Regions from separate parts of the Bradyrhizobium icense genome, predicted to be linked through region 1. Evidence: predicted binding sites of a transcription regulator. Region 1 holds the regulator's gene; each other region holds the start of a gene.

Region 1 (4,554 bases):
CGGGCTTTGCGGTCGCGACGTGGAAGACCGCGCGAATTGCGCATGGCGTGCTGGCGCGGCCGATGTTTTCGGTGTCGCTGACCGGCTTTGTCGAGACGCGTGACATTCGCGAGCGCACCGACCGTTTCGTCCTTCGTGTCGTCACCATGGAAAGCGCGCGCGGAACGACGAAGCTGGAGCGCGTACGGCTCTCGGTGAAGAAGGGCACGGCGCCTGCGGTCGGCAGCTTCGTCGAGCTGAAGGCACGGCTGTTGCCGCCGCTGGGGCCGGTGCGGCCGGGCAGTTACGATTTCAGCCGCGACATGTTTTTCGCCGGCATCGGCGCCTCCGGCTTTGTCATGGGCGCGGTCAAGACCGCCGAGCCGCCGGAAGGCGGCGGGCTCCGGCTGCGCTATTCGGCCGTGATGCAGGGCCTGCGCGATACGATCGACGCGCGGATCAGGACCACGCTGGAGGGCGACAAGCGCGCGATTGCGACCGCGCTGTTGACCGGGCGGCGCGATGCGATCTCGCCGCCGGTGAACGACGCGATGTTCATCTCCGGCCTCGGCCATGTGCTGTCGATCTCGGGCTACCACATGGCCGTTGTCGCCGGCGTCGTGTTCTTTGCGGTACGGGCAATATTGGCGCTGTTTCCCGTGCTCACGGTCGGCCAGCCCATCAAGAAATGGTCGGCGGCGGCGGCGCTCGTCGCCGCCGCGTTCTATCTGTTGCTGTCGGGCGCCGAGGTCGCGACGCAAAGATCGTTCTTCATGACGGCCGTGGTGCTGATCGCGGTCATGGTCGACCGACGCGCGATTACGTTTCGCACGCTCGCCGTCGCCGCCCTGATCGTGCTGACGGTCGCGCCGGAAGCGCTGGTGCATCCGAGCTTTCAGATGTCGTTTGCCGCCACGCTGGGGCTCGTTGCGCTGGTGCAGATCGGCATGCCGCGCCTGTTTGCGACTGCAGATCACACCCCAACCGCGCGCGTGGCGTTGTGGGGCGGCCGCGAAGTCACCATGCTGCTGCTGGCCTCGCTGGTGGCGGGGCTCGCGACCACGCCTTACGCGGCCTTTCACTTTCACCGGGTCACCCCTTACGGCGTGCTGGCCAATCTCGCGGCCATGCCGGTCGTTTCCGCGCTGGTGATGCCGGCGGGTTTGCTTGGCCTCGTTGCCATGCCGTTCGGCTTCGATCGCCTGTTCTGGGCGATCATGGGCGTCGGCATCGACTGGATGATCGCTGTCACGCAATGGGTCGCGGCGTTGCCCGGCGCGGTCGGCCGGGTGCCGGCCTTCGGCATCGGTCCGCTGATTGCGGCGAGCCTTGGCATCATCCTGCTCGGCCTGCTGCGGACGCCGCTGCGCTGGTCGGGAGCGGCGCTGGTACTATCGGCGGCGCTGTGGGCGGCGAGGGCGCCGCAGCCGGATATTCTGATTTCCGCCGACGGGCGCCATGTCGGGGTGCGCGGCCAGGATGGCCGGCTGCACCTGATGCACGCAGCCAAGGGGTCTCGGGACGTCTTCCTTCTGAAGGAGTGGCTGGCGGCGGATGCGGACGCGCGGACGGCGGCCGATGCCTCGCTCACATCGGGCGTCTCATGCGACGATCATGGCTGCGTGGTGCGATCCGCTGGCGGCAGCCTGATCGCGCAGGCGTTCAGGCCCGAAGCGTTTTCGGACGATTGCGAGCGCGCGGCGCTGATCGTGACGCTGCGGCAGGCACCCGCGGCCTGCGGCGCGTCCGTCATCGATGCTGAACGGCTGCGGCGGCAGGGAGCATTGGCGTTGCGGCGGAATGCTGAGGGATTTGCGGTCGAGGCAGTCAAGCCGAAGGGAATCGACCGCCCGTGGTCGCCGGCCATAGCCGACGAGAGCGAGGCCGACGCCACCGTTCTTGCGCCGCGCGTCGTGCCACCGCGCAGCGTCGATGCCACGCCGGCCGAGGCAGACCTGCAGGCGGAGGAGTAGACGGGCGTCAGTGCTCGTCGACCGTGGGTTTGGCCGGAATTTCAAACGCACCGAGGTGGAATTCCTCGGGCGCGTCGGGGGCCGACGGCAGGTTGACCAGCGTGAACGACGCCTCGGGGAATTGCTGCCAGATTGCGAGATCTTCGGCCGTGATGGTGAGCCACCCGTACCTGAACATGTACCGTCCGGGCTCGGTGACGCGTCCGGCTCGTTGCCATGTAACCTTGTTGACCACCGATTGCCCCCTCGGTGCCGAGTTTCTCGAAAATGTACCACCATGATCCGCCGGCCTGGACCGGCGGATCATATGCTTGGCGTTTATCTATCCAGTCACGATCGATTCGACCGGAGGCGCTTCCGTCACCTTCGGTGCACGCTCGCCACCGGTCTGGACCACCGGCAATTGCAGCACGGTCGCGCGCTGGCCTTCGCAAAGCTGCGTCACCAGTACATGGCTTCCGTCGGGAAATTCGATCGCGTCATGATGACGGTCGGATACTTCGGGTTCGATCTGATTGAACTTGCCGACCCGCCAGTCGGTGGTTCGCGTCCAGATCCAGCGGTTGTCGTATCTGACGTCCTCTGCGAACGCCAGTTCGGTGCCGGGAAGCATGCAGACCGCCACCGCGGGCTCGCGCTCCGACGCAAAGCCGCGGGTAGATGTACCGCGGAACGTCGTGGTGATCAGCGTCTCGCCGACCTGGGCAGGCCGTGTTGCCACGGCGTGCAGGCTATAGTCACACATCGGATGGCTCCCTCGTTTGAGATAGCTGACCCGTGTCTAGAAGGAGGCACAGGCCTCTATCAGAGTGGACATGGCGCAGAGCCTTTTCTTCTTTCTGGGCAATTCTGCGACTGGCGCACTGCGCCACATTCACAAACGCGCTAACGTGCCTTAGTTCCATACACGCAACAAAAAACCCCGGCCGCGGGCCGGGGCTGCTTTTGGTCATGGGCCGGGAGGGCATAACCGGTCAGTATTTGCGGTACAGTCCGATCAGTTTGCCCTGAATCCGGACGCGGTTCGGCGGCAGGATGCGGACTTCATAGGCCGCGTTGGCGGGCTCGAGCGCAATCGAGGCGCCTCGGCGGCGGAAGCGTTTCAGCGTCGCTTCCTCCTCGTCGATCAGCGCCACGACGATATCGCCGGTGTCGGCGGTCTCGTTGCGCTGGATCAGCGCCATGTCGCCGTCGAGAATGCCGGCGTCCACCATGGAATCGCCACGCACTTCGAGCGCGTAATGCTCGCCGGAGCCGAGCATATCCGGCGGCACGCTGATGGTGTGGCTGCGGGTCTGCAGCGCCTCGATCGGCGTACCGGCGGCGATCCGGCCCATCACGGGGACGGCGACCGGCCGGTTGTTGTCGTCCTCGGCGGCCGGTGCGCCGACCTGGCGCTTGCCAAGCGTACCCTCGATGACGCTCGGCGTGAAGCCGCGGCGGCCATTGGCGGCGGCGGCGAGCTCGGGCAGCTTGATGACTTCGATGGCGCGGGCGCGGTTGGGCAGGCGGCGGATGAAGCCGCGCTCCTCCAGGGCCGTAATGAGGCGGTGGATTCCGGATTTCGAGCGCAGGTCGAGCGCGTCCTTCATCTCGTCGAAGGAGGGCGGCACACCGGCCTCTTTCAGCCGTTCATTGATGAAACGCAGAAGTTCGTACTGTTTGCGCGTAAGCATCGCGAGCAATCCCCCGGTTTGGCGTCGTTGTTTCGATCTTCAGGGCCCAGATCGCGGAAGTCCCCAAACTCCCGACATAGACACTAGCAGTCGAAACAAATCATGAACGGACACTATATGTTCGATATGTGTTCCGCAACCACTTAATTTCAAGTGAACGCATTGCGGTTTCGGCCCCAGGTGCCGTTGGGACGCCGTTCAGGCGTCATTCCGGCAGCCGGAGCAGCTCGCAACGCGATCCCTTTTTGGCCGCCGGCGCGAACGGCGGACGTATCACAAGCGCCCGTGCCGCAGCGAGATTTCCGAGCAGCGACGAGTCCTGATGGTTTACCGGAACGGCGACAAGCGTGCCGTCTTCGCGCGTTTCGAGGCGGGCGCGCAGGTAGTCCTCGCGCTGGTCGTTGGCGGCGAGATCACGGCCGAGCAGGGCGCTCTCGCGCGGGTGGTGGATGGTGTCGCGGCCCGATAATGCGCGAATCAGCGGCACCAGAAACAGGAAGCTGCAGACATAGGAGGAGACGGGATTGCCGGGCAGGCCGATCACCCGCATCGCGCCCAGCCTGCCATGCATCATCGGCTTGCCCGGCCGCATCGCGATCCGCCAGAATGCCATGGCGACGCCCTCGGCCTCCAGCGACCGCTTGACGAAGTCGTGGTCGCCGACCGAGGCGCCGCCCATGGTGATTAGAATGTCCGCGTCGGCCTTGCGGGCACGGCGAATGCCTTCCGTGGTAGCTGCGACGGTATCGGCGGCGATCCCGAGGTCGATGATTTCTGCGCCCTCGGCCCGGGCCAGCGCCCGCAAGCCGTAGCCGTTGGAATAGACGATCTGGCCGGGACCGGGGGTTGCGCCAGGCATCACCAGTTCGTCGCCGGTCGCCAGCATCGCGACTTTCGGGCGGCGGTGCACCGCAAGCTCCGGGTAG
Region 2 (4,554 bases), 2.4 Mb from region 1:
TCATCCACGAATTCTTCGGCTCCGGCGTCCAACACGTCGCCTTCTCCTGCGGCGACATTTTCGCCGCGATCGCGGCCATGCGCGCGCGAGGTGCCGGTTTCCTGAAAATTCCCGACAATTATTACGACGACATCGAGGCCAAATACGGGCTTGCCCCTGAGACGATGGCAGCACTGCGCCACAATCAGATTCTCTACGATCGGGAAGGCGACGGCGAATTCTTCCAGGCTTACACCCACGTTTTCGACGAGCGCTTTTTTTTCGAAATCGTCGAGCGGCGCGACTATCACGGCTTCGGCGCCGCCAACGCCGCGATCAGGTTGGCCGCGCAGACCCGTGAATCGCGGCCGCTGACCATGCCGCGATCCTGAATTGCACGACAGGAAAAGCATGAGCGCCTCTTTTAGAAGTTGGCATCCGACTTGTTTCAATATCTGGTGGCCTGATGAACGAACGGCGACCATTACTTGGCGACAACCATCGTGTCCGGTGAGTAGCTCGCCGGGCCCGTAATTTTACGGTCATAAATCTTTTCCCGGTCCCGGCACTTGGGTAGGATAGGCCGGGGCCATCAATGAGGGTGCGTAATGACGGGACTTGCTCAATTGGCAATAACACCACGTGACCGCTTTCTCGAGGCGGCACAAAAAGAGCTCGCCTCCTTCGAGCGACGAGAGCGCGAATTTTCCAAGAAAGAACGTAAAGAGCGGGCCGCAGAACTACGGATTCCCACCGACAAGGCTGAACCGCACTAGGCGGAGACCTGTAACAGAATAGTTGTACGCGACGGTAGCTGACCATCTCCTGAGGTGGATCGAGGATGAACTTTGGGCCGCCTTCCGGGGCGGCCCTTGCATTTGCCAGTGTCGATACTCGCCCGCTGGCGCCCTGCGGCAATGGCTAAAGATCCTTTTCCGCGAGTTCGCGAAACGCGTCGGGGACGGCGCGGGAAACGCCCAGCGCGACAGACCCATATCCGACTGCGTCGTACCCGAAGCGATCGCGGATCAGATCCATGGCGCGATCGGCCGACCAGCGCGCCATCCCTCGCTTGGTGCCGGGCCGGCACTTTTCATCTCCCAGCCCGAGCGGGAGCTCGAGCTGGATGTCCCAGCAGGTCTCGAGGTGCGACACCGAGATGGCCAGCAGCGAGATGATCTTCTCGTCGGGGTGATCGGCGAGTACCCTGCGTACGAGCTCTTCGGCAATCTCGGCCAGGATTGCGGTCGCTGAGATCGGCGCATCGAGTGTGACGGAGCGGGTGACCGAGCGGAGGTCGCCGAAACGCACGCGGACAGCCACTGTCCGCCCAGACCGAAAGCGCGCACGCAGCCGGGTGCCGATGCGGTCGGCAAGATGGCGCAGCGCGGGTCGAAACACTTGTTCCTCGGCCGGCTTCTTGCCGAGCGCCGACTGCGCTCCGGCCGACTTCGCCCGGCGTTGCGTCTTGATTTCCCGTCGATCGCGATTCCATGCCAATGCCGTCAGCTTGTCTCTCGCCGCGCGACCAAGCAGTTGCTCGAGCGACCAGCCCGGCACCTGCGCTAGCTGCCCGATGGTATGGACATCGATCTCGGCCAGCCGCGCCCTGGTGACCGGGCCGACGCCCCACATCAGCTCGACGGGCAGGTCGTGCAGGAAAGCGAGCTCGGTCGCGGGATCGACAACCACCAGCCCGTCGGGCTTGGCTACTTGCGAGGCGATTTTGGCCAGGTGCTTGGTGCGCGCGATGCCGATCGAGATCGGCAGTCCGAGCTCTGTCCGCACGCGGCATCGTACTGCACTGGCGATCTTGGCCGGCGTGCCGAACAGATGCGTGCAGCCGGCGACGTCGGCAAAGGCCTCGTCGATCGAAATCCGCTCGACCAGTGGAGTGAAATCAGTGAGCACACTGATCGCAGCATCACCCAGCCGCTGGTATTTCTTGAAATGGCCGTCGACGAAGATCAGGTGCGGACAAAGCTCGCGCGCCCGCCATCCCGGCATTCCGCCGCTGACGCCGAAAGCCTTGGCTTCGTATGACGCGGCGAGCACGACACCGCCGCCGACCGCGATCGGTTTGCCGCGCAGCGTTGGATCGAGCAGTTGCTCGACCGACGCATAGAAGGCATCGAGGTCCGCATGGAGGATGGTGGCTGTTGTGTCCATCCCGAACCGCCCTGCGAAAAATTTCGAGTATTCCGTGTCGATGAGAACAAAAGAAGAACTTTGAGTCAAGAAGAAGAATGGTCGGAGTTCGGCACCGAGATTGCTGGGAACAATGCACAGCCGCAAAATTGGTGCTATTTTGATTCTTTCGCTGCATCGTCGACGGAATGCATCACCATCCAGGATCCCATGACCCCGTTCTTGTCGCGCTGTCAGTCCTGATCGCGGCGCTTTCTTCGTATACGGCGCTGGACCTCGCGACCCGCATGCGGGCTGCTTCCGGTTCCGCCAGTCTGGGCTGGCTTGGGGCTGCGGCCGTCGCCATGGGGGGCGGCATCTGGTCCATGCATTTCGTCGCCATGCTGGCGTTCAGCCTGCCCGGCGTGGAAGTTTCCTACGATCCGCTCCTCACGCTGCTCTCGCTTGCCCTTCCCATTTTTGTCGCGGCAGCCGCGTTCGTCGTCGTAAGTCAGCGGGCTAACGCGCTCGTCGTTTCCGGCATTGGAATGGGGCTCGCGATCTCCGGCATGCACTACACCGGCATGAGCGCCATGCGGATGGCCGCTTCTATCCACTACGATGCCATCTGGGTCGTGCTTTCCATCGCGATTGCGATCGGCGCGTCGATCATCGCCCTGTGGCTCGCCTTTCGCACGACGAGCGTGCTCGAGCGCATATCGGCGGGCGCCGTCATGGGCCTGGCGATCTCCGGGATGCACTACGCCGCCATGCAGGGCTCCTCCTTCATTGCCACGGATGCCGTCCTTGGCCGAGCAGCCCATGGTGCGGTGGGGCAGGCGCCGCTTGCGTTCCTGGTCGCCGGCACCACCATCATCGTCCTCGTCATCGGGCTCGCCGCGGCCGTGTACGACCGCGCCTCGGCAGAACGTGCCGATCGTGAAGCCGAGGCACTCAGGCGAAGCGAGGAGAAATTCCGCCTGCTGGTGGAGGGGGTGGCCGATCACGCCATCTTCATGCTCGACTCCGAGGGACGAGTGGCGAACTGGAATCTCGGCGCGCGCCGGCTGATCGGCTATGGCGACGAGATCATCGGGACGCACTACGCCATCCTTCACACCGAGGAGGACCGCGGCTCCCGAGTTCCTGACGCCGTGCTGCTTGACGCGAAGCGGGAAGGCAAGTCGGCAGGCGAGGGCTGGCGGGTTCGCAAGGACGGCAGCCGCTTCTGGGCCGAGGCGACGATTCGCGCGGTGCGGAACGAGCGTGGCGAGGCCATCGGCTTCGCCAAGATCGTGCGCGACGTGACGGAACGCCGCCGAGCCCAGGAAGCGCTGGAGCGCACGCGCGATGCGCTCGTGATATCGCAGAAGATGGAGACTGTCGGGCAGCTTACCGGCGGCGTCGCCCACGACTTCAACAACATACTCGCGGTGATCCTGGGCAGTCTCGAACTCGCAAAGAAGCGCCTCCAGCCGGAAGATCCCAGGATTCACCGGCTGCTCGACAACGCGATTCAGGGCGCGCTGCGCGGTGCCTCGCTGACGCAGCGCATGCTCGCGTTCGCGCGCAAGCAGGACCTCAAGCCCGTCATCGTGGATGTCCCGGAGCTGGTCCGCGGAATGGCGGCTCTCTTGAAGTTCGATCCAGCCATCCGGGTCGAGACCCGCTTTCCGATCGAGCTTTCGAAGGTGAAAGTCGATGCCAACCAGCTCGAGCTCGCGATCCTCAACCTCACCGTCAATGCACGCGATGCGATAGCGGCGGGCGGCGGGGTCATCAGCATCGCCGCACGCGAAGAGCAGGCCATCGAGGGCCTTGCCGAGGGACGATACGTCGCGCTCTCAGTGAGCGACACCGGGGGCGGCATGGACGAGGAGACGCTCAAGCATGCGCAGGAGCCGTTCTTTACGACCAAGGGCGTCGGCAAGGGAACCGGTCTCGGCCTCTCGATGGTGAAGGGGTTGGCCGAGCAGTCCGGGGGCGTGCTGCTGCTGAAAAGCCGCATTGGCGAGGGGACCACGGCCGAGATCTGGCTGCCTGCCGCTCAGGACGAAACGGTAGACGTGCCTCATGCGGCGGAGCCGTCGCGCTCCGCGCCGCGCAGCGGTCGCCCGCTTTCCGTACTCATCGTCGATGATGACCTGCTCGTCCTCGACAGCATCGCTGCGATGCTCGATGATCTCGGCCACGCCGTGATCGAGGCGCGCTCCGGCGAGGAGGCCGTCCAGCTTCTGCGCCGAATGCCGAAGATTGACATCGTGGTGACCGATTATGCCATGCCAGGGATGAACGGGTTGCAGCTTGCCGAGGCAGTGGCCGCCGAGCGTCCCGGCACGCCCGTGGTGCTCTGTACGGGATATGCCGAGCTGCTGGGCTCGACGCAGCCTCATCTGCCACGCATTTCCAAGCCGTTCGACCAGGCGGCGCTCATGGCCGCCATTGATG
Region 3 (4,554 bases), 770 kb from region 1:
CGACCCCCATTCGCGCCCGCGTGCAAAAAGCGCTGCGCCGCGCAAGCGGAGTATGGTCGCTTGGCGGCGCAGGCCTATTCCCCGAGTGATGCAATATCCCAGGCAAGAATTTGGTCGCGGCGACGTGAAAAAGGTTCAACGCGCCCGAGACGGATTTGCCGGGCGATTTGCACGTTGAAACGGGGGCTGGCAGGGGACGTATCTGTTCAAGAGGACGGGGGTGGTCCTCCAGATTTTCCCCGTCGTCGGTGACCTCGCTGCATAGGCCCATGCGGCGGGTTCGTTTGGCTGGGCGTCGCCGAGCGCACACTTGGCGGGCCTGCGAGGCGCGACAGCCTTCGGAATACCGGCGCGCCGGCTATTCATGTCGCGATGGATAAGGCTGCCGTGGCGGAATGTGGGGTCTCGACGGCGCGTCCGGCCGGACGGGCTGCGGCACCCTTGACGGTTCCGGCGCACGCCCGAGGTTCAACAACCAAGTGAGGAGATGAGCGCTATACCGTTGACGCAGCGGCAGGATGGGTTCGCAGGCAAGGGCGGTCACTGGGGCGGTCATTCGTATCTGCATGCCGCCAAGCATAGCGTGCAGCGCCTTGACGGACGGTTCAGATGGAACTGCAAGCACGGCTAAAATTGTAAGCGACGTCACCCGCGTCCGACTTGCCGATCGACCGATAACGATGAGGCCGCCTGTTCGGCGGCCTCATCGCGAGAGCTAGTCTTTCGGCTGCTCTACATCAGGCGCCCGGGGGCTGGCGTCCGGCGCCTCTTCGCTCCTGGCCTGAAGGTCGGCGGCCTTGTCGAGAAAGCCCGCGGCGACGTCCGGATCCGTGGTGGCCATTGCGAACTTGAGAAAGGTTGCTGCCTGTTCTGTGAGATACTTCTTCCCCGTCACAATCTAGTTCCCCGTCACTACCCGTTACTTGCCCGTCGCACGCGCTGCTATTACGCACTGCGGCGAAATCCGTTCCGGGAAAAGTACAAAAGTATACTTAAGTCGGATCGTGGTTCGGCCTTGTCTTGGCGATGTCCCGAAGGCTGCCAGCCCGCAAGCCAAGGCGGGAGTGTCAGTCCTCGCCCAAAAGCTTTCCGGTTTCCTTATGGATAAAGTGAAGCCGGGTGCAGGCGAGACAGACGACGGACACATACGAATTGGGCTCGTCCTCCGGCGTGATCGCCGGAAGCCAATGCTGCACCTTCGTGCCCAGCCGTGGGCATGTGAAAAGGATATGTCGGCCCGTCATGGGCCAGAGATATGCAGAGGCTGGCTGTCCGGTCACCTCCGTATGTTTGCGTAGTTGGGAGCGGGTCGGCAAGGCGAGGAGCGCCTCGTCAGGACGAACCTGGCAAGATCAGACAAGCCCCCGAAGTTCCGGTAGCGGAACACCGTGATGTTACGGACTCCAAAAGTGCCTATGGATGACTCTATGCTCGATATTGCCGGGGCTGCTTTTCATCCCGAACCAATTTGTACCGGCTGAGGGTCGCCGAAAGGCGGCCCTTTCAATTTGCGGGTGGGGTCTCCTGGGGAAGAGGCCGCCAACAGAGGCGGCCTCTTGAGGCTAACGGTAACCTTTACATTTGGTCTCTTCTTTGTACTCGCCGTTGCGCTCCCACTTGCGTTCGATCTTGCAGGGCCCTCTGTAAAATTCCTGCTTGTACTCGCGTGCCTCGTTGTAGCTGCGGCCATAGTAGCCGCCGCGATCATAGCCCCAGCGGCCCTTGCCGCTTTCGTCTTTCCACGGGTCGGCCAATGCCGGACTGGCGAGCATCGTTCCGCCGACAACCACTAAGGCCCATTTCATCGCCGTTCCTCCTCCGGGCGTCCGGCAATGTAACCAGGCGGGGATAAATTGGTTCGTACAAAAGGGGCCACCTTCGAATCCGCACACTTATTTGAAGCTGATCGCAGTGGTGAGGTGGACGAAACTATGCTGGAAGCGCTGGAAGATTATGTGAAGCGCCAAAAGAAGCGATTGGAGAGGGGTACGAAAGAGGCCGCCAACTGATGCGGCCTCTACACACCTATGCAACAAACATCATCCGCACCCTTTCGGGTGAGCACCACGCAGGTATTGCCTCTTAGGTTCGGCCGAGCGGCAGCCAACTCCGCCGCCAGTCGCTTAGCAGCCTGGAAAGCCTCCGTGTCGTTTTCAAATGCGAGGCCGCCTGAGTCGTGGGCGTTCTGTGCGCCATGGAGGTCGAAATAGTATCGCCCCATGTCACTCTCCCGAGTTAGACTACAACCATGCAGTGCATTTACGGGCCAACATACAACCGTGTTCCGGCCAGAACAGCGAAAGAACGCGGTTTTGGTTATCCAGTAGTTATACGGGGAAGTAGCGTATGTCGTGCATCAGACACAAAGAACAAAGCCGGCCACTACTAAATTCAGCTTAGGCCACTGGGGGTTAAAACAGGACCTTACCCACGCGAAAAGAACATATTGCGAACATAGAACAAAGGTGGTACAAGGGTTTCTAGACGAAATCGAATCCTAAAAGCCGCTCACCGCCGTTTGTCCCGCTCGCGAATCCCCGCCATAAGGAGCACGTATTATGTCCGCTACTGCCCTGCGTATCGTTGAAGGATCCTCCATGGATAAGACCAAGGCCCTGTCTGCCGCGCTCTCCCAGATCGAGCGCCAGTTCGGCAAGGGCTCGGTGATGAAGCTGGGCAAGAACGACCGCTCGATGGATGTCGAGACGGTGTCCTCGGGCTCGCTTGGCCTCGACATTGCGCTCGGCGTCGGCGGGCTGCCGAAGGGGCGAGTGGTCGAAATCTACGGGCCGGAATCGTCGGGCAAGACCACGCTGGCGCTGCACACGGTGGCGGAAGGGCAGAAGAAGGGCGGCATCTGTGCCTTCATCGACGCCGAACACGCGCTTGACCCGGTCTATGCCCGCAAGCTCGGCGTCAACATCGACGAACTCCTGATCTCGCAGCCCGACACCGGTGAGCAGGCGCTGGAAATCTGCGACACGCTGGTGCGCTCCGGCGCGATCGACGTGCTGGTGGTCGATTCGGTGGCGGCCTTGGTGCCGAAGGCCGAACTCGAGGGCGAGATGGGCGATGCGCTGCCCGGTCTGCAGGCGCGGCTGATGAGCCAGGCGCTGCGCAAGCTCACCGCCTCGATCAACAAGTCCAACACCATGGTAATCTTCATCAACCAGATCCGCATGAAGATCGGCGTGATGTACGGCTCGCCGGAAACGACGACCGGCGGCAACGCGCTGAAATTTTACGCCTCCGTCCGCCTCGACATCCGCCGCATCGGCGCGATCAAGGAGCGCGACGAAGTCGTCGGCAACACCACCCGCGTCAAGGTGGTGAAGAACAAGCTGGCACCGCCCTTCAAGCAGGTCGAGTTCGACATCATGTATGGCGAGGGCGTCTCCAAGATGGGCGAGATCCTCGACCTCGGCGTCAAGGCCGGAATCGTCGAAAAATCCGGCGCCTGGTTCTCCTATGACAGCCAGCGGCTGGGTCAGGGCCGCGAGAACGCCAAAGCATTCCTCAAGGCTAACCCCGACATGGTCGCCAAGATCGAGATGGCGATCCGCCAGAACTCCGGCCTGATCGCCGAGCAGATTTTGGCTGGTCCCGCCGAGCGCGACGCTGACGGCGAAGAGCCGGCGGACGACGAATAAGTTTTAAGAAACGCTTCAGGGGTTAAGGCCTGAAACGTGACGGACGGGTGCTGCGGACGTTGAGTTGCCGACGTCCTCAGTGCCCGTTTTGTTTTGTATGTATTGTCGGAGAGAGCAATGAAGCCTCTGATTCTGACCGGTTGGCCGATGCCGGACTTTGACTTCGCTGATCTCGCACTGGATTTAGCATTTTTCGACTTCATCTGGGGACAGCAGCCCTCGCCGGATGAACTCGCAGCCCACCTCGGTCCCCGCACTGCAAGCCACAGCCACGACAGAGCCACACACTGGTCGGACTGGGGCGGTAGCCAGTGGAAACACAGCAAAAGCAGGAAGCACCGGGATCTCAGCCTGGCCGAATTCTGCCAGCACTATGAAACCGTCGAACTATGGTTTGACGTGCGGCCGAAAGCGCAGATGAAACTGATCTGGCTGCTCGATTATTTCCGCTCTTATCCGCAAACCGTTGGCAGGTTGAAGCTGCGTCTTGTCGATCTGGACATGAGAGCGCTTGACAAATTTGGCCGGTGGGATCCGCCGGCCGTTGACGTCACGGAAAAGGAATTGGCGACGGCGAGCACGGCCTGGCAGGCTTGGCGATCGCCCACACCGGAAGCTTGCTTCGATCTGCTCGGCAAGGATTTGAGCGCTCTTCCGCTTCTCAGACCCGTCCTGATTGATCTGCTCGAAGAACTGCCGTCAAGTTCGACAGGGCTTGGCGCCTCGGAAATGCGGATGCTCGAGCTGATCGCGCGGGGATACTCGCTGACGAATGCGCTCTTCCATCTCTACCAACTGCGGCAAACGCGCATTTTCAGCGAGTGGGAATACGGATATTTGCTGGATGGGCTTGCGCATGGCCCGCGACCGGCCGTGGCAGGTCTCGACGAAGAACTGCGCACGC
Region 4 (4,554 bases), 3.1 Mb from region 1:
TGATCCGCCTTGCAGGCGCCGAGCCATTTGGCCTCGATCGTCGAGCTGTTGTCGCGCGCGGCGCCGGCCATGCCGCCCTCACTCTGCGAGGTCGATTTCACGGTGTACGCGGAATTGAAGTCGCCGGTGATCTCGGCACGGGATTTGACCGTAATCCCTGCGACGCCGCAGACGGAATCAGTGACATAACCAGTTGCGGTCTTCTGGATATCCTGCTTGGAGCAGATCTCCTTGGCCAACGGCGACATTGCGGTGCTCATGCCCTTGTCGGTGGTCTCGTCGGTGCATTGCTGCATCGTCATCTCGGATGACGGCGAGCCTGTGCTCACCACCTTCATCTCCCACAGCCCGGCCTTGCGCACTGGCAACTCCACGGCGACGGCGCCGCTTGCCGACAACAGAGCAAGCGCACCAACGGCCAAACAAGATACAAGAAGCAGTCGTCTCATGCGTGGCTCCCGCTGAACTCTTCCAGAGATCGTCATCGCGAAGTGAACACACGCTCGGCGTGGCGAAAACATGTCCAGCGGGAAAACAGGAGCGCCAGCGCTCAGTAAAGCGTGCGTAGCGGTCGCTCGGCGGCGCCATAGGGCACCCAGCGGCAGGCAAAGGAAACGTAGCCGCCGTAATTCGGCTGCACGCCGAGGAATTTCACCACCTTGCCGTAGCGGGCGCAGTGATCCACGGCGAGCTGACGGGCATCGGCCTGCATCGCGAGCGGATAGGCGATGATGCCGCCGGTGTCGTTGCCCTTGAACGGCGGCACCGTGTCGATGTCCCACCAATGCGCCGGCGCCGGCGCCGCCGCCAGCATTCCGCCCATGGCAATCAGGCTCGCGGCCACAATTCTTCGCATCGCAGACTCCATTTCGCTCGAAGCCCACCATAGTGTGCGCCGGTGGCCGTGAAAAGAATGCTTGCGGCACGAGGCGGACTTGGCTGTCAGGTGTTGCCGCGCTGCACTTGACCTCGTCAGGGCTTCGCGGCACCGTCCCGTGCGTTGGCTTACCGGCGGATTCCCCATGCGCAATTTGTTCAAATCCTTGAGAGCACTCGGTCCGATGACGGCGGTGCTCGCCCTGCTGGTCTCCGGCCATGCCGCCCAGGCCGCCAATCCCCTGGAATTGAATTTCTGGCTGTCAGGCCCACGCTATGACGGCCGCGTCGCCGAATGCGAGCGGGCGCTGTCGACCATCGCGTACCAATTCCGGGAAAAGGAGGGCAAGTTCTGGAATTCGGCGCTGACGATCACCGGCTTTGGCCGGATCCATGAAACCGCGTTTCGGCCCTGGCAGTCCGACAACATTCCGCGCCGTTATTGCAGCGGCGATGTGATGCTGAGCGACGGCAAGATGCGCAGCGTGCACTACTCGATCATCGAGGATGGCGGCTTTGCCGGCTTCGGCCAGGGCGTCGAATGGTGCGTGACCGGGCTCGACCGCAACTGGGCCTATAGCCCGGGCTGCAGGGCCGCGCGGCCCTGATCGCCTCGCTTCTGTCGCTCGAACCAGGCCAGCCGACGGCTGGCTTCGGGATCTATTGAATTTTGTTCTTGAAATGTTCTGGCCCCCTGCTAGGCTCCCGGTAGTCGGGTAGAGGGGCGTTCGATGCACCGGTCCATCATTATTTCGCGGCTTCTGATTTCGCTGGCTCTTATTATCGTCCTGGCCGGGACGGCGTCCGCACAGGACCGCCGGCAGAACGCCCCGGGCGAGTTCGATTTTTACGTCCTTGCTCTTTCCTGGTCGCCCTCCTTCTGCGAGGCGGCGGCCGAACGCGGCAATAGCGGGCGCTCACAGGCCCAGTGCAGCCGTCCCTATTCCTTCGTGGTTCACGGCCTGTGGCCGCAATATGAGCGCGGCTTTCCCGAATATTGCCAGCGGCCCTCGCCGCGGCTCGATCGCAACATCATGACCTCGATGCTGGACCTGATGCCGGCGCCCGGCCTGATCTTCAACGAGTGGGACAAGCACGGCACCTGTTCGGGCCTAAGCGCGCGAGCCTATTTCGAGACCACCCGGAAAGCGCGCGCGGCGGTAAAGATTCCCGAGGAACTCCTGCAATTGTCGGAGCAGAAGATCATCGCCCCCGCCGATCTCGAAGAGGCCTTTATCAAGATCAACCCGGGCTTGAGCAGTTCGGCGATTTCGGTGACCTGCTCCAGCCGCCGCCTGAGCGAGGTGCGGGTCTGCCTGAGCAAGGACATGCAATTCCGCGCCTGCGACGAAATCGACCGCCGCGCCTGCCGGCGTGACGAAGTGGTGATGCCGCCGGTACGGGGCGGCTGAAGACCCGCTTACCGTCATGCCAGAGCATGGCGGCCTCATGCGCAGACCGCTCGAAGTTGTCTGCGTTCCCGGTCATCCACGGCTTATCGTCATCTGCAAGACACGTGGATGGCCGGGACCTATCTGTAGCAAACGTCGTCGGCATTTCGGCCGCGATGCTGAGGCGTTTGCGAGCAGGACCCGTCTTCGCCAAGGCTTCGCCGGGTTTTCAGCCCTGGTCCTCCGAAGCGTTTCGCGAAGGAGGACAAGCCCGGCCCTGACGCGTAGAAGACACTTTCGTCTTCTCCAATTGGTCGGCCGATTGCCATGAACTACCGACACGCCTTTCACGCCGGCGGCTTTGCCGATGTCATCAAGCACATCGTGTTGGTACGCATGCTGACCTATCTGCAGGAAAAGCAGGCCCCGTTTCGCGTCATCGACACCCATGCCGGCGCCGGGCGCTATGACCTCACGGCTGAGGAAGCGCGCCGCGGCGGCGAATGGCTGACCGGCATTGCGCGGGTTATGCAGGCGCGGTTCTCGGAAAGCGCGCTGCCGCTGGTGACCCCCTACCTCGATATCGTCAGGGCATTCAACGCCCCGGGCCGGCTCGAGGCCTATCCCGGATCGCCCCTGATCGCCCGCGCGCTGCTGCGGCCGCAGGACCGCCTCACGGCCTGTGAAATCGAGCCCAATGCCCGCAGGCAACTGATCGATGCGCTGCGCCGCGACAGCCAGGCGCGGGTGGTCGATCTCGACGGCTGGACGGCGTTGCCGGCCTTCGTGCCGCCCAACGAGCGGCGCGGCCTGGTGCTGATCGATCCCGCGTTCGAGCAAAAGGACGAATTCGAGAGGCTGGCTGGCGGATTTGCCGAGGCGTACGCCAAATGGCCGACCGGGAGCTATCTGATCTGGTATCCGGTGAAGAGCCGGCGCGCCGCCGACACGCTGGCACGGCACGTCGCTGGCGCCGCCGCGGCCAGTAAGCCAGCCGGGAAATGTCTAAGGCTCGAATTCAGCGTTGCGCCGCAGGCGCCGGGCGGTCCCCTCGCCTCGACCGGCCTCCTCATTGTCAATCCGCCGTGGACGCTGGCGGGTGAGTTGAAGACAATTCTACCCGAACTCGAGAAGCCGCTCGGCCAGGGCGGCGCTGGCCGGTTCAAACTGGAGACGCCCAAGCCGTGAGGCTCGGCGCGAGCCGGTGAAGCGTGCGAATCCCGTAGTCAATATACGCGAAACCGTATTATGCTCAGGCCATTGGGACTGGCTTTACGTTCCGCTACCGCGAATGGTTGCGGCGGAGTGATCAAGGCCGAATAAAATCCGGGTCGGTCGGCGACGTGAATGCGATCGGCTCAGGTGGCCAAGCTTCCGGCAGCGAATGTCCGGTCAGCCGTTTCGCGACGTATGCGTGGCGGCGGAGCAATACGGGGGAGGAGTTTCCCGATGGCCATGACTGGAACAGTCAAGTTCTTCAATGGAGAACGCGGCTACGGCTTCATCAAGCCCGACGACGGCGGGCGCGATGTGTTCGTGCACATCACCGCTGTCGAGCGGGCCGGATTGAAGGATTTGACTGAAGGGCAGCGCATTACGTTCGAGGTCGAACCGGACAAGAAGGGCAAAGGCCCCAAGGCGGTCAACCTGGTGATTTCATCGTGAGCTGACGCTCGCGTTGAACGCGGACTGAATTCTTGCTGCGAAGATTGCGCTGGGCATGGCGTCGCCGTCCACAGCGTTGAGATTTGCAATGCCCGTGGCCTGAAGAAAAAAATCCCGGCGACCACTGCCGCCGGGAGATGGTAGCTGCCAGTTTCTTTTTTCTTAGAAGTGCCAGTTCACGCCGGCCCGTATCAGACCGAACCGGTAACCGTTCGAGGCGCCCGTAATAACGAAGTTGCTGTTGGCCAGATCGACATAGAGATATTCGATCTTGGCGCTCCAGTTCGGGGCAAGGCCTACCTCGGCGCCGGCGCCTAGCGTCCAGCCCGCATTGGTATGGGATTCCGTCAGGCCAAAGGTGGTGGCGCGCAGCTCGCCGAAGGCGAGACCGCCGGTGCCGAAGAACAAGATGTTGTTGAACGCGTAGCCGGCGCGGCCGCGAACCGTGCCAAACCAGGGATTGGAAAATTTCCATGGGGCGAAGGTTTCTTCGGCACCGGTCGCCTGGATGTCGCCTTCGAGACCGAACACCCACGGTCCGTTCCGCCAATTGTAGCCGGCCTGAACACCGCCGACGAAACCGGACGGCTTGGTCGGATTGTGTGCGACCGATCCCCAGGCG

What was found. Region 1 encodes LexA, which represses DNA repair genes until DNA is damaged. Its sites were predicted from a motif close to TGTTCNNNNTGTGTTCNG; they were not measured.
Region 2: dinB (DNA polymerase IV) is a predicted target of LexA. The motif match lies at 2,191-2,208, and genes of this name have one in related genera.
Region 3: recA (recombinase RecA) is a predicted target of LexA. The motif match lies at 2,438-2,455, and genes of this name have one in related genera.
Region 4: LMTR13_RS33130 (ribonuclease T2 family protein) is a predicted target of LexA. The motif match lies at 1,548-1,565, and genes of this name have one in related genera.

What each region holds. Positions count from the first base shown of each region.
Region 1 is NZ_CP016428.1:4,046,711-4,051,264, forward strand. It holds gene LMTR13_RS19100 (ComEC/Rec2 family competence protein) at 1-1,952, shown strand, start outside; gene LMTR13_RS19105 (hypothetical protein) at 1,960-2,187, opposite strand; gene LMTR13_RS19110 (hypothetical protein) at 2,275-2,697, opposite strand; gene lexA (transcriptional repressor LexA) at 2,927-3,628, opposite strand; gene LMTR13_RS19120 (molybdopterin molybdotransferase MoeA) at 3,834-4,554, opposite strand, start outside.
Region 2 is NZ_CP016428.1:6,482,759-6,487,312, reverse strand. It holds gene LMTR13_RS30140 (bifunctional sugar phosphate isomerase/epimerase/4-hydroxyphenylpyruvate dioxygenase family protein) at 1-371, shown strand, start outside; gene LMTR13_RS42005 (hypothetical protein) at 588-755, shown strand; gene dinB (DNA polymerase IV) at 901-2,148, opposite strand; gene LMTR13_RS30130 (MHYT domain-containing protein) at 2,316-4,554, shown strand, end outside.
Region 3 is NZ_CP016428.1:3,280,523-3,285,076, forward strand. It holds gene LMTR13_RS15270 (hypothetical protein) at 716-895, opposite strand; gene LMTR13_RS15275 (hypothetical protein) at 1,563-1,805, opposite strand; gene LMTR13_RS40775 (hypothetical protein) at 1,854-2,009, shown strand; gene LMTR13_RS43680 (DUF6894 family protein) at 2,018-2,221, opposite strand; gene recA (recombinase RecA) at 2,559-3,650, shown strand; gene LMTR13_RS15290 (hypothetical protein) at 3,768-4,554, shown strand, end outside.
Region 4 is NZ_CP016428.1:7,141,838-7,146,391, forward strand. It holds gene LMTR13_RS33115 (DUF3617 domain-containing protein) at 1-449, opposite strand, end outside; gene LMTR13_RS33120 (hypothetical protein) at 551-856, opposite strand; gene LMTR13_RS33125 (hypothetical protein) at 1,023-1,484, shown strand; gene LMTR13_RS33130 (ribonuclease T2 family protein) at 1,608-2,288, shown strand; gene LMTR13_RS33135 (23S rRNA (adenine(2030)-N(6))-methyltransferase RlmJ) at 2,595-3,455, shown strand; gene LMTR13_RS33140 (cold-shock protein) at 3,717-3,932, shown strand; gene LMTR13_RS33145 (outer membrane protein) at 4,095-4,554, opposite strand, start outside.